Shumkonia mesophila: one gene and its partner. The protein of the gene in region 1 interacts with the protein of each later gene in a pairwise test. Links are inferred from orthologs where the notes say so. Each region holds a gene or a part of one and is shown on either strand. Other genes may lie near its edges.

Region 1 (8,182 bases):
TGCTCAACGGCGCGGCGGCCCGCACCTGCCAGGTCGGCGACGAGGTGATCATCGTCGCTTCCGACTACATCGAGGCCAAGGCGCTGCCGGAGGTCCGCCCGAAGGTCCTGACCTTCACGCCGGACAACCGCATCGACCAGGTCCTGCGCTACGATGTGTTCGCCAGCGACAAACGAAAGTTCGATTTCCGCATCCTCGACGAGACGCCATGAGGCAGACGCAGCAGACGATCACCGTTCGCACCCCCGGCCAGGGCCTTCACGAGGTCACCGGCGAGATCGCCCGCTGGGTGGCCGATCAGGGCATCGAACAGGGGCTGCTCACCGTCTTCTGCCAGCACACCTCGGCCAGCCTGACCATCCAGGAGAACGCCGACCCCGACGTCAGGGCCGATCTCGAAAGCTTTTTCAAGCGCCTGGTCCGCGAGGACCCGGCGCTCTATCGCCACACCGTCGAGGGCCCGGACGACATGCCGGCCCATATCCGCGCCGCGCTGACCGCCGTGTCGCTTTCCGTGCCGGTGACCGCCGGGCGACTGGCGCTCGGCACCTGGCAGGGCATCTACTTGTTCGAGCACCGCCGAGGGCAGCACCAGCGCCGGCTGGCGCTTCATCTTGCCGGCGATTGAACGCGCTCTCGCTTTGCATCGCCGATGGAAATCGGGGTAAAAGGGAGGCCGGCGGCCGAACCGACGGCGGGAGGGAAAAGCGTGGCGGCACGGACAGGCATCGACCTGGAGGCGTATTTCACAGCCGAGATGGACAGCCACCAGCGCACCCTGGAGGCGACCCGCCAAGTCCTGTTCGAGCCCTTCGCCCGGCTGGTTGCGGCGTGCGCCGAATCGATCCGGCGCGGCGGCAAGATCCTTTTCTTCGGCAACGGCGGCAGCGCCGCCGACGCCCAGCACTTGGCCACCGAGCTGGCGGTGCGCTATCAGCGGGACCGCGCGCCGATCGCCGGCCTGGCGCTGACCACCGACACTTCGGCCTTGACCGCCATCGGCAACGACTTCGGCTTCGAGGCGCTGTTTTCGCGCCAGATCGAGGCCTTGTGCCGGGCCGGCGACGTGGCCATCGGCTTCTCGACCTCGGGCAACAGCGCCAACGTGAACAACGCCCTTAAGACGGCCCGCGCGCTGGGCGCCGTCGCCGCCGGCTTCGGCGGGCGCGACGGCGGCGCCATGCGCGGGCTGGCCGATCCCTTCCTGTGCGTGCCGGCCGCCGAGACCGCGCGCATCCAGGAAATGCACATCACGCTGGGCCACATGCTGTGCGGGGCCCTGGAGCGGGAGCTGGGGCTGCTATGACCGACCGCGCCCAGCTGGTTCCCCTGGTCGAGGCGTTCGGCGCCGCGCGCGTGCTCGTCGTCGGCGACATCATGCTGGATCGTTTCGTGACCGGCGCGGTCGAGCGCATTTCGCCGGAAGCCCCCATCCCGGTGCTGCGCGTCGAGGCCGAGTCGGCGATGCTGGGCGGCGCCGGCAACGTGCTGCGCAATCTGGCGGCGCTCGGCGCCTCCTGCCGCTTCGTGGGCGCCATCGGCGACGACGAGGCCGGCCGCGAGGTGCTGGCGCTCCTGGCCGAACACCCGACCGTCGCCCCCGAGCTGGTGGTCGAACCGGGCCGGCGAACGTCGATCAAGACCCGCTTCGTCGCCGGCACCCAGCAGATGCTGCGGGCCGACCGCGAGGATACGGCGCCGCTGTCGGCGACGGCCGGCGAGGCCGTGGTCACCGCCGTCAACCGGTCGCTGGGCGAATGCGACCTGGTGGTGCTGTCCGATTATGGCAAGGGCGTGTTGGGCGGCGGCATTGCCGCGCGCATCATCGCCGCCGCCCACGAGGCCGGAAGGCGGGTCATCGTCGATCCCAAGGGCACCGATTACAGCCGTTATCGCGGCGCCCACCTGCTGACCCCGAACCGCGCCGAGCTGGCCCAGGCTACCGGCATGCCCACCGCCACCGACGCCGACATCGTCGCCGCCGCCCGCGCGCTGATCGCCGGCTGCGGCGTCGACGCCGTGCTGGCCACCCGCAGCCGCGACGGCATGACCCTGGTGTTCGCCGACGACGCCCATCACCTGCCGACCGAGGCGCGCGAGGTGTTCGACGTGTCGGGCGCCGGCGACACCGTGATCGCCGCCGTGGCCGCCGCGCTGGCGGTCGGCGCCGACCTGGCGAAGGCGGCGCGCCTCGCCAACGTCGCCGCCGGCATCGTGGTCGGCAAGGTCGGCACCGCCGCCGCCTACACCGCCGAGGTCGTCGCCGCCCTGCATCGCCAGGATCTCTCCAGCGCCGAGGCCAAGGTCCTGAGCCTGCCCCAGGCCCTCGATCGCATCGCCGTGTGGCGGCGCACCGGCCGCAAGGTGGGCTTCACCAACGGCTGCTTCGACCTGCTGCATCCCGGCCACGTGGCGCTGCTCGCCAAGTCGCGCGCCGCTTGCGACCGGCTGGTGGTGGGGCTCAACAGCGACGCCTCGGTGGGCCGCCTCAAGGGCCCGGAACGCCCCATTCAGCCCGAGGCGGCGCGGGCCGCCGTGCTGGCCTCTCTGGCCTCGGTCGATCTGGTGGTGATCTTCTCCGAGGACACGCCGCTGGCCCTCATCGAGGCGATCAAACCCGACGTCCTGGTCAAGGGCGCCGACTACACGGTGGAAACCGTGGTCGGCGCCGACGTGGTGCAGGCCAACGGCGGGCGCGTGCTGCTGATCGAGCTGGAGCCCGGCCACAGCACGACGGCCACCATCGCCCGCATGAACGGCAAGGCGGCTTCGCCGTCGTGACGCCGCTGGCCGGCCACCTGGCCTATGCCCTGGCCTGGCTGTCCTTCGGCGCCCTCCATTCGCTGCTCGCCCGTTCCTTCGTCAAGGATCGTCTGCGCCCGCTGTTCGGCCCGTGGTATCGGCTTGCCTACAACGGCCTGTCGGTGGCCCATATCGCCGCCGTGTGGGCCGTCGGCTGGTTTGCCTTCGCCGGGGCCGGGGCCTTCGGCCTTCCCGGCTGGGCGCGGGGCCTGCTGCTCGCCGTCGAGATCGCCGGCTGGGGACTGATGGCCGCGGCGCTCGCCGGCTACGACCTGGGGCGCCTTGGCGGCATGAGCCAGATCCGCCACCATCGGCGGGGCGTCGCCGAGCCCGAGGACGAGCCGTTGCGCACCGACCGCCTGCACCGCTTCGTGCGCCATCCCATCTATTCGGCGGGATTCCTGATCCTGTGGGGACGCATCGGCAACGAATTCGAACTGGCGACCGCCATCTGGGGGTCGCTCTATCTGGTCATCGGCGCCCTCTTCGAGGAACGCTGGCTGCTGACCCATTACGGCGCCGCCTACGCCGACTATCGCCGCCGGGTGCCGGCCTTCGTGCCGTGGAAAGGCCGGGCCATCTAGCCGGCTTCAGCCCTGGACGCCGAGGGTGGAGAGCAGGCGGCTCCAGAAGCCGTCCTGGGGCGCTTTCGGCGCCGACTCGCCGCCGCCGTCCTGCAGCGGACGCGCCGGGACGTCGCGGTGGGCGGCCGTCATGAAGGCCTGCCAGACCTTGGCCGGCAGGCCGCTGCCGGAAACCTTGCGCATCGGCGCGCCGTTGTCGTTGCCCATCCACACCCCGGCCACCAGCTGGGGGGTGTAGCCGACGAACCAGGCGTCGCGGAAGTTCTGGCTGGTGCCGGTCTTGCCGGCGGCCGGGCGGTCGAGCGCCGCCGCCCTGCCGGTGCCCTCGGTCAGCACCCGCTCCAGCATGCGGTTCATGGCCGCCACGTGGGCGGCGGAGGCCACCGGCCCCGGCCCCGAGCCGGCGCGCCGGTAGAGTACGGCGCCGCGGCTGTCCCTGATCTCGCGGATGCCGTAAGTCCAAACCCCGCGGCCGCCGTTGGCGAACGCCGCAAAAGCCGCCGTCAACTCTGAAAGCGTCACCTCGCCGGTGCCGAGCGCGAGGTCGAGGGTCGGCTGCAACGGACTGGTGATGCCGAGCCGGCGGGCGGCGGCAACCACCGCCGGCGGACCGGCCCGCTGGGCGACCCGGACCGAGACGGTGTTGAGCGAACGGGCCAGCGCCTGGGTCATCGACACCTCGCCCATGAAGCGGTTGTCGAAATTGCCGGGAGTCCAGCCGTCGATGGAGATGGGGGCGTCCATCAGGCGGCTGTCCGGCGTCAGCCCGGCCTCGAGGCCGGCCAGAAAGACGATGGGCTTGAAGGCCGAGCCCGGCTGGCGCAGGGCCTGGGTGGCGCGGTTGAACTGGCTCACGCCGTAATCGCGGCCGCCGACCATGGCGCGCACGGCGCCGTCCGGGGCCATCGCCAACAGGGCCGCCTGGCCGATGTCGAGCCCGGCCGCCGGCCCGTCCAAAGCCTCGCCAACGGCACGCTCGGCCATTCCCTGGAGCAGCGGGTCGAGCGTGGTGAAGACCATCAGGTCGCTGTCGCCCGGCGCCACGAAGCCCGACACCTGTTCCATCAGCCAGTCGGTGAAATAGCGGGCGGCCGGCCCGTTGGCGGCGATGGTGCCGCGCCCGGTCTTGGCCGCCCGTTCGGCCTCGGCCTCGCTCAGGGTGCCGGCGTCGACCATGGCGGCCAGCACCACCCGGGCGCGCGCGCCGGCCTTCCCGGGATCGTTGGCCGGGTTGAAGCGCGACGGCGCCTTGAGCAGGCCGGCCAGCATGGCCGACTCGTAGACGGTGAGGTCGCGCGCCCTGTGCCCGAAATAGCGCCGCGCGGCAGCGTCGACGCCATAGGTGCCGGCCCCCAGATAGACGCGGTTGAGATAGAGGGTGAGGATCTGGTCCTTGCTGAAGCGCTGTTCCAGCCACAGCGCCAGCAGCACCTCCTGCACCTTGCGCTTGATCGAGCGTTCCGGCGTCAGGAACAGGTTCTTGGCCACCTGTTGGGTGATGGTGCTGCCGCCCTGGACGATGCGCCCGGCCCTGGCGTTGGCGACCATGGCGCGCGCCAGACCGATGACGTCGAGGCCGAAATGGTCGCGGAAGCGGCGATCCTCGATGGCCAGCACGGCGTCGGGCATGGAGGCCGGCAGGTCGGACAGGCGCACCGGGGCGCCGTGCACCTCGCCCACCGTGGCCAGCGTGGTGCCATCGGCGGCGATGAAGGTGACGGTCGGCTGGCGGGTGGCCTCCAGCGCGGCGTCGATGTCGGGCAGGTCATAGGCATAGAAGGCGGCGACGCCGGTGGCGGCGATGACCCCCCACACGGCGGCGATGGCCGTCCACTTGGCGGCGAACAGCACCAGGCGGGCCGGCAGCGAGGGCCGCCGCGAACGCGGCGACGCCTGCCGGGCCGCCTTGCGGCCCCGCGGGGGGTGAGGTCGTGCCATGGCCGATTATGCGATCCGTTATGGTTAGGATTGGGTTAACGGCCGCCGATTTCCGCCGCTCTCCGCCCCCTCAGACGTCCAGATTCGCCACCTTGAGCGCGTTTTCCTGGATGAACTCGCGGCGCGGCTCGACCAGGTCGCCCATCAGGGTGGAGAACACCTCGGTGGCCTCCTCGGCGTGGGCGACGCGGACCTGCAGCAGCGAACGGACGTTGGGATCGAGCGTGGTTTCCCACAGCTGCTCGGGGTTCATCTCGCCCAAGCCCTTGTAGCGCTGCATGGCGATGCCCTTGCGGCCGAGCTCGGTCACCGTGTCGACCAGGGCGACCGGCCCGGCGATGGTGAAGTCCTGCCCCTTGGCGGTCAGCTTGGCGTGCAGGCGATAGGTCTTCTGCAGGCTGCCGGCCAGCTCGTCCAGGCGCCTCGCCTCGCTGCTGCGCACCACCGCCGAACCGACGACGTGGCGCTCGGCCACGCCGCGCAGGGTGCGGATGAACTCCAGCCCGCCGTCGGGAAGCGGCGCCCCCGTCCAGCCGCGCTCCAGCAGCGGCTCCAGATGGTCGAGGCGGCGCGCCACATAGGTGGCGGTTTCCCCGGCATGCGCCGGATCGGACAGGATTTGAGGGTTCAACGCGCCGGTAATGGCGACCTGCTCGACCACCCGCACGGGCACCCGGTGCGACAGGTTGGCGAGCAGGCCCTTGACCATGCGCGCCTCCTCGACGAGGCCGCGCAGGTCGTTGCCGGCGACCTGGGCGCCGTCGTGCAGCGTCAGCACGCACTCCTCGTCGAGCACGGCGCCGAACAGATAATCCTCCAGCGCCCGCTCGTCCTTGAGGTAGACCTCGGAACTGCCGCGTTTGGCCCGGAAGAGCGGCGGCTGCGCGATGTAAAGATAGCCGCGCTCGATGATCTCGGGCATCTGCCGGTAGAAGAAGGTGAGCAGGAGCGTACGGATGTGGCTGCCGTCGACGTCGGCGTCGGTCATGATGATGATTTTGTGGTAGCGGCATTTCGAAGCGTCGAAATCCTCGGGCCCGATGCCGGTGCCGAGCGCCGCGATGAGGGTGCCGATTTCGGCCGAGCCCAGCATCTTGTCGAAGCGCGCCCGCTCGACGTTGAGGATCTTGCCGCGCAGCGGCAGGATCGCCTGATGGGCGCGGTCGCGCCCCTGCTTGGCGGAACCGCCGGCCGAATCGCCCTCGACGATGAAGATCTCGGAAAACGCCGGGTCGCGTTCCTGGCAGTCGGCCAGCTTGCCGGGCAGCGACGCCATGTCGAGCGCGCCCTTGCGACGCGTCAGCTCGCGGGCCTTGCGCGCCGCGTCCCGCGCGGCGGCGGCCTCGATGATCTTGCCGATGACCTTGCGGGCCTCGCCGGGGTTTTCCTCGAAATAGCGGTCGAGGCCCTCGGCGACCAGATTCTCGACCACCGGGCGCACCTCGGAAGAGACCAGCTTGTCCTTGGTCTGCGACGAGAACTTGGGGTCCGGCACCTTGACCGACAGCACGCAGGTCAGGCCCTCGCGGGCGTCGTCGCCGGTCAGGCTCACCTTGGCCTTCTTGGCCAGCCCGCTGTTGGTGGCGTAGGAGTTGATGGTGCGCGTCAGCGCGGCGCGGAAGCCGGCCAGGTGGGTGCCGCCGTCGCGCTGCGGGATGTTGTTGGTGAAGCACAGCATGGTCTCGTGGTAGCTGTCGTTCCACTGCAACGCCAGCTCCACGGTGATGCCCTGGCTTTCGCTGCTGACGTAGATCATCGGCTTGTGCAGCGCGGTGCGCGAACGGTCGAGATAGGCGACGAAGGCCATGAGCCCGCCCTCGTAGTGGAGATCGACCTTCTTGTCGTCGACATGCCGGGCGTCGGTAAGCGCCAGCGCCACGCCGGAGTTGAGGAAGGCCAGCTCGCGCAGCCGCCGCTCCAGGGTGGCGAAGTCGTATTCGGTCATGGTGAAGGTTTCGGTCGACGGCAGGAAGGTGATCTCCGAGCCGGTAAAGGTCCCGCCATCGGCTTTCGAAGGCGCCTCGCCGACTTCCTTCAGCGGCGACTCGGTTTCGCCGTGGCGGAAGCGCACGAAGTATTCCTTGCCGTTGCGCCAGATGCGCAATTCCAGCCATTCGGAAAGCGCGTTGACCACCGAGACGCCGACCCCGTGCAGGCCGCCCGACACCTTGTAGGAATTCTGGTCGAATTTGCCGCCGGCATGGAGCTGGGTCATGATGACCTCGGCCGCCGAGACGCCCTCCTCCTTGTGCAGGTCGACGGGGATGCCGCGGCCGTTGTCGCGCACGGTGACCGAGCCGTCGCCGTTCAGCGTGACGTCGACGCGGTCGCAATAGCCGGCCAGGGCCTCGTCGATGGCGTTATCCACCACCTCGTAGACCATGTGGTGCAGCCCCGAACCGTCGTCGGTGTCGCCGATGTACATGCCGGGCCGCTTGCGCACCGCGTCGAGGCCGCGCAGGACCTTGATCGATTCGGCATCGTAGACGTTGCCGGGGACGGGAGAGGTTTCCTTGGTTTCGTCGGTCATCATTGATCTTCCGGTCGTTTTCAGGACGCCGGCGCCACTTGGGCGTCGGCCACGCGGAAAAACTGCGCTTCGCCGGCCAGGGGCCGGAACACCTCGGTCTCGGTGCCGGTCATCCAGACCTGGGCCCCGAGGCCGAGCAATTCCTCGAACAGCGCCTGCCGGCGCCGCTGATCCAGATGCGCCGCCACCTCGTCCAGCAGCAGCAGCGGCACCGAGCCGCGTTCCAGGGCCTGCATGCGCGCGCTCGCCAGGACGATGGCGATGAGCAGCGCCTTCTGCTGGCCGGTGGAGCACTGGCCGGCCGCCACCCCGGTGGCGACATCGTGCA
Region 2 (5,983 bases), on another replicon or contig:
GTCGCCGTTGGTCATCGCCGCCACCTCGGCCTCGACCATCGCCACCCGTTCCTCGATGGTGAACAGCGGCCCCTTGCCGGCGTTCTCGGCGATGCCGATGACCAGGCGGTCGAGCACGCGGGTCGCCCGCGAGATGATGTCGAGGTGGCCGTTGGTGATGGGGTCGAAGGTGCCGGGGTAGACACCGATACGCGGTTCGCTCATGGCTGGGGCGTTCCCTCCGGTTCGTCGCTGGCCTCGCCGCTCCCCGTTTCGGCGCCGGTTTCGGTATCGTCGCTGGTTTCGTCCTCGGCCGGCGTCCCGTCGTCCTCGATGCCGGCGCCTTCGTCGCGCAGACGCGTCACCGACACCACACGGTCGCCCTCGCCGACGTTGAACACGTTGACGCCGCGGCTGGCCCGCCCGACGACGCTGATGCCGTTGACCGGCACGCGGATGATCTGGCCGCCCTCGGCGACCAGTACCAGCTGGTCGGTGTCCTTCACCGGGAAGGCGTTGACCACCTCGGTCCGGGTTTCTCCGCGTTGCAGGTCCATGGCGGTGACGCCTTTGCCGCCGCGCCCGGAAATCCGGTACTCGTAGGCCGAGGTGCGCTTGCCCAGGCCGTCGGCGGTAATGGTGACGATGCACTCCTCGTGCTCCGCCAGCTCGGCGAACACCGGCTCCTCCAGGCGGGCGGCCAGGGCCTGGTCGCGCGCCAGGTCGTCGTCGCGCCCGGTGTAGTCGCCGCCGGTCAGGCGGCGCTTGGCGTGGACCGCCTGCAGATAGTCCTCGCGGGTGGCGACGTCGATGCCGATGTGCTTCAGCGCCGACATGCCGATCACCGCGTCGTCGTCGTCGAGGTTGATGCCGCGCACGCCGATCGAGGTGCGGCCCGAGAAGACGCGCACGTCGGCGACCGGGAAGCGGATGGTCTTGCCCTGGCGGGTACTGAGCAGGATGTCGTCGTCATCGGCGAAGGTGCGCACCCGGACCAGGCGGTCGCCCTCGTCCATCTTCATGGCGATCTTGCCGTTGGCGCGCACGTCGACGAAATCCGACAGCTTGTTGCGGCGCACGTGGCCCGAGGCGGTGGCCAGCCCGATGGACAGATCGCCCCAGGTGCTCTCGTCCTCGGGCAGGGCCAGCATGGTGGTGATGATCTCGCCCGGTTTCAGCGGCAGCAGGTTGACCATCGCCTTGCCGCGCGCCTGCGGCGCCCCCAGCGGCAGACGGTAGACCTTGAGCTTGTAGACCATGCCGGCCGACGAGAAGAACAGCACCGGGGTGTGGGTGTTGACCACGAAGACGCGGCTGACGAAATCCTCCTCGCGCATGCTCATGCCGGTGCGGCCCTTGCCGCCGCGGCGCTGCGCCCGATAGGCGGCGACCGGCACCCGCTTGATGTAGCCCGAGTTGGTGACCGTCACCACCATGTCCTCGCGCTGGATCAGGTCCTCGATGTCGGCCTCGAACTCGTCTTCCATCAGGGTGGTGCGGCGCGGCGTGCTGAACTGCTCCTTCATCTCCAGCAGTTCGTTGCGCAGGAGGCCCAGCAGCATGTCGCGCGACGCCAGCACCGCCAGGTGGCGCTCGATCTGGCGGCCCAGTTCGGACAGATCCTCGTGGATCTTTTCGCGCTCCAGCCCGGTCAGGCGGTGCAGGCGCAACTCCAGGATGGCCTTGGCCTGCTCCTCGGACAGCGTGTAGACGCCGTCCACCACCTTGCGGCCGGGCTCGTCGATGAGCACGATCAGGGGCTCGACGTCGTCGGCCGGCCAGGGCCGTTCCATCAACTGGGCGCGCGCCGTGTTGGGATCGGGCGCGGCGCGGATCAGGGCGATGATGGCGTCCAGGTTGGCCACGGCGACGGCCAGGCCGACGAAGATGTGGGCGCGGTCGCGCGCCTTGCCCAGTTCGAAGATGGTGCGCCGGCGGATGACCTCCTCGCGGAACTCCAGGAAAGCCTGGATGATCTGCTTGAGGTTCAGCATCTCCGGCTTGCCGCCGTTGAGCGCCAGCATGTTGACGCCGAAGCTGGTCTGCAGCGGCGTGTAGCGGTAGAGCTGGTTGAGCACGATCTCTGGCTCGGCGTCGCGCTTGATCTCCACCACCACGCGCACGCCGTGGCGGTCGGATTCGTCGCGCAGGTCGGAAATCCCCTCGATCCGCTTGTCGCGCACGCACTCGGCGATGATCTCGACCATGCGCGCCTTGTTCACCTGGTAGGGCACTTCGCTGACGATGATGGCGAAGCGGTCCTTGCGGATCTCCTGGATCTCGGCGCGGCCGCGCATGACCACCGAGCCGCGCCCGGTGTGATAGGCCGAACGGATGCCGTTGCGTCCCAGCACGGTGGCGCCGGTCGGGAAATCCGGGCCCGGGATGCAGGTCTCGATCAACTCGTCGATGGAGATGGCGGGATTGTCGAGGATGGCGCCGCAGGCGTCGATCACCTCGCCCAGGTTGTGCGGCGGGATGTTGGTCGCCATGCCGACGGCGATGCCGCCCGCCCCGTTGACCAGCAGGTTGGGGAAGCGGGCCGGCAGCACCTTGGGCTCGGAGGTGGATTCGTCGTAGTTCGGCTGGAAATCGACGGTTTCCTTGTCGATGTCGTCGATCAGCGCGTGCGCCGCCCGGGCCATGCGGGCCTCGGTGTAGCGCATGGCCGCCGCCGGATCGCCGTCCATCGAGCCGAAGTTGCCCTGGCCCTGGATCAGGGGCAGGCGCAGCGAGAAATCCTGCGCCATGCGGACCATGGCGTCGTAGATCGCCGAATCGCCGTGCGGGTGGTATTTGCCCATGACGTCGCCGACGATGCGGGCCGACTTGCGGAACGGCTTGTTGAAGTCGTAGCCGCTCTCGTTCATGGCGTAGATGATGCGCCGGTGAACCGGCTTCAGCCCGTCGCGGACGTCGGGAAGCGCGCGCGCCACGATCACGCTCATCGCGTAATCGAGGTATGAGCGTCGCATCTCGTCTTCGACGGTGACGGGCGATATGTCGTGCTGGGGCGTCGGAGTTGGTGAAGTCGTCAAAGGCATCACTCGGGCTTGCTGTGACCACGAAAACGCAACGGCCCGCGAGGGCCGGTGCGCTATGGGAATCGGGCGCGGCGAAATCTAGCACACGCCCCCCGGCCAAACAACGAAATGTGCCCGCTTGATGTCCGCGCCCGCTAGGGGCCGCCCCTACACGCCCAAGGCGAACAAGGTCAGTGGCATGGTGGCGAAGCCGGCCACCGTCTGGAAGGCGATGATCGAGGCCATGGCCTCGTAATCGCCGCCCATGCGCCGGGCCAGGATATAGGCCGAGGGCGCCGTCGGCACCGCCATGAACAGCACGATCACCGTCGTCGTCATGGCCGGCAGCCCGAGTCCCAGGCACAGGCCCCAGGCCACCCCCGGCTTGACGACGAACTGCGTGGCGCTGGCGATCAGCGAGGGACCGACGTCGCCCTTCAGGCGCGACAGGTCCAGCGAGGCGCCGACGCACAGCAGCGCGATCGGCAGCGCCATGCGCCCCATCAGCGAGAGCGAATCGTCGGCCCACACCGGCAACGTCACGCCCGAGGCGTTGAGCAGCCCGCCGCCCACGCACCCCAGGATCAGCGGGTTCCTGGCCAGGTCGGCAAGCACCGAAAGCGCCGACACCCGCCCGTTGCCGGCCGACAGCGCCAGCACGGTGACGCAAAGGATGTTGATGATGATGATCATGAAGCCGGAAATGAGCGCGCCCATGGCGATGCCCTCGCCCTGGTACAGGCTTTCGGCCAGCGCCAGCGCGATGTAGGCGTTGTAGCGCACGCCGCCCTGGAAGATCGAGGTGAAGGTGCGCGGCTGCGGCCGGCCGCGGAGCAGATGCAGGGCGACGAGAACCGCGGCGGCGGCCAGGATGGCGCCATAGACGGCGCCCACCATCTCGCCCCAGGCCAGGCCGCCGACGTCGCTGCGCCCGATGGTGCGCACCAGCAGGAGCGGCATCAGCAGGTAATAGGCGAGCTTTTCGGCCGACGACCAGAAGCCGGCTTCCAGGAACCCGCTGCGCCGCAGGACTTGGCCGGCCGCCAGCAGGATGACCAGCGGAATGAGCGCGTTGGCGATGGTACCCAAGGGAAGGTCTCCGGGAAGGCGATGGGCGGCAGATTGTCACGCCGGCCGTCCGGCGTCGAGCCCCGTTGAAGGCATTGCCGCCGGGCGGCGTTACGCCTAAATAGCGGTGGCTGGCCATTCGGGGGGCTTTCGAAGATGACCTATTGCGTCGGACTGCTGGTTCGGGACGGCCTGGTGATGCTGACGGATTCGCGCACCAACGCCGGCGTCGATCACGTGTCCACCTTTCGCAAGCTGACGGTCTGGGAAAAGGCGGGCGAGCGCACGATCGCGCTGGCCACGGCCGGCAACCTGGCGGTCACCCAGGCGGTGGTCAACCTGCTGAACGAGGGCGTCGGCGGCGCCGAGGATGGCGGGAAGCCGACCACCATCATGCAGGTCAAAAGCATGCGCGAGGCGGCGCAGCTGGCCGGCAAGGCCCTGCGCCGGGTCTTCGCCATCGACGGCGAGGCGTTGCGTCAGGCCGGCACCGAGTTCACCGCCTCCCTGCTGCTGGCCGGCCAGGTCAAGGGCGGCGGGATGCGGCTTTTCTACGTCTACGCGGCCGGAAACTACATCCAGTCGACCGAGGAGACGCCGTTCTTCCAGATCGGCGAGACCAAGTACGGCAAGCCGATCCTCGATCGCCTGGTGTCCTTCGACACCACGGTGCAGGACGCCGCCAAGCTGGCCCTGATCTCCATGGACTCGACGCTGCGCTCCAACCTGTCGGTCGGCCTGCCGCTCGATCTGCTGATCGTCAGGCGGGATGCGCTGGCGGTCGCCCACCGCGTTCCCATCGACGAGAAGAACCCCTACTTCCGGGTCGTCCACAGCCGCTGGTCGCGGGCGCTGCGCTCGGCCTTCGAACGGCTGCCCGACGTTCCGTGGGGGTGAAGATCAACCGCTGTGGACGGATGATGAGATAAGGATACCCTCTCCGCTCCTTGGGGGCGGAGAGGGTGGCGCGCGCAGCGCGTCGGGTGAGGTGGGATGGCCGTTCGTCCAAAGACGCGCCGCGCCAGAGTGTTGCGCCAGGATGCCAGCGATGCCGAACGCGTCTTGTGGCGGGCGCTTCGGGAATTGAACCTGCCGGTCAAGGTGCGCCGACAACATCCCCATCAGTCGCTACGTTGCGGATTTCGCCATCCCGGCGTGCAAGCTGGCGATCGAAATCGACGGTGGGCAACATGCCGAGGCCGTCAAAGCGGACGCGGTGCGTACCGAGGCGATGGCCATCCACGGGTATCGCGTGATCCGCTTCTGGAACCACGAGGTGCTGGGCAATCTGGAGGGAGTCCTCCAAACCATCGTCAGCGAACTCGGCAAGTCCCCCACCTCACCCTGACCCTCTCCGCCCCTGAGGGGCAGAGAGGGGACTTAGAGCGGCAGCCGGCATCGTCTCGCCGATCCGCTCGACCTCGACCTCCACCGCCATATCGATGAAATCCTCGGCGGCGCCGAAATAGGTGCCCTGGACGGGAATGGCCTGCGCCGGATCGCGGGCCACGCCGACGCGGATCAGGTTGGCGCCGCCGATCAGGCCGTTGGTGGGATCGAATTCGACCCAGCCCGCCCCCGGCAGGTAGATCATGGCCCAGGCGTGGGTGGCCCCCGCCCCCCGCAGGCCATGCGGGCTGCCGGCCTGCCCGGGATCGAACAGATAGCCGGTGACGAAGCGGGCCGCCATGCCCAGCGTTCTGGCCGCCTCCATCATCAGAAGCGCGAAATCGCGGCAGGTCCCGCTGGCCCGCTCCAGCGTTTCGATGGGGGTCTGCACCCCCTCCTCGGCCCGCTCGGCGTAGGCGAATTCGTCGTGGATGGCGGTATTGACGGCCTTCAGCACCTGCCAGGTTTCCGCCCCCGCGCCGTCGGCCAGAAAGCGGCGGACCCAGGCGTCCAGCCGGTGCTGG

Evidence for each region.
Region 2: the proteins of gyrB (region 1) and gyrA interact in binary tests that used the Escherichia coli proteins (3 or more experiments, as listed by UniProt). The link is inferred for Shumkonia mesophila from one-to-one orthologs.

The regions. Positions count from the first base shown.
Region 1 is NZ_JAOTID010000001.1:402,150-410,331, forward strand. The notes cover bases 5,125-8,182. They hold gyrB (DNA topoisomerase (ATP-hydrolyzing) subunit B), read right to left. Parts: upstream 7,855-8,182; coding sequence 5,395-7,854; downstream 5,125-5,394. Other genes in these bases: ODR01_RS01750 (transglycosylase domain-containing protein), read right to left, coding at 5,125-5,324; recF (DNA replication/repair protein RecF), read right to left, coding at 7,875-8,182. Also shown: panD (aspartate 1-decarboxylase), read left to right, coding at 1-212; ODR01_RS01730 (secondary thiamine-phosphate synthase enzyme YjbQ), read left to right, coding at 209-628; ODR01_RS01735 (D-sedoheptulose 7-phosphate isomerase), read left to right, coding at 710-1,306; rfaE1 (D-glycero-beta-D-manno-heptose-7-phosphate kinase), read left to right, coding at 1,303-2,781; ODR01_RS01745 (methyltransferase family protein), read left to right, coding at 2,778-3,386; more of ODR01_RS01750, read right to left, coding at 3,393-5,124. UniProt on the Escherichia coli protein: DNA gyrase negatively supercoils closed circular double-stranded DNA in an ATP-dependent manner to maintain chromosomes in an underwound state.
Region 2 is NZ_JAOTID010000010.1:170,203-176,185, reverse strand. The notes cover bases 1-3,422. They hold gyrA (DNA gyrase subunit A), read right to left. Parts: upstream 3,024-3,422; coding sequence 201-3,023; downstream 1-200. Other genes in these bases: ODR01_RS16760 (AEC family transporter), read right to left, coding at 3,171-3,422; coaD (pantetheine-phosphate adenylyltransferase), read right to left, coding at 1-204. Also shown: more of ODR01_RS16760, read right to left, coding at 3,423-4,091; ODR01_RS16755 (peptidase), read left to right, coding at 4,227-4,967; ODR01_RS16745 (endonuclease domain-containing protein), read left to right, coding at 5,185-5,418; ODR01_RS16740 (transglutaminase family protein), read right to left, coding at 5,410-5,983. UniProt on the Escherichia coli protein: A type II topoisomerase that negatively supercoils closed circular double-stranded (ds) DNA in an ATP-dependent manner to maintain chromosomes in an underwound state.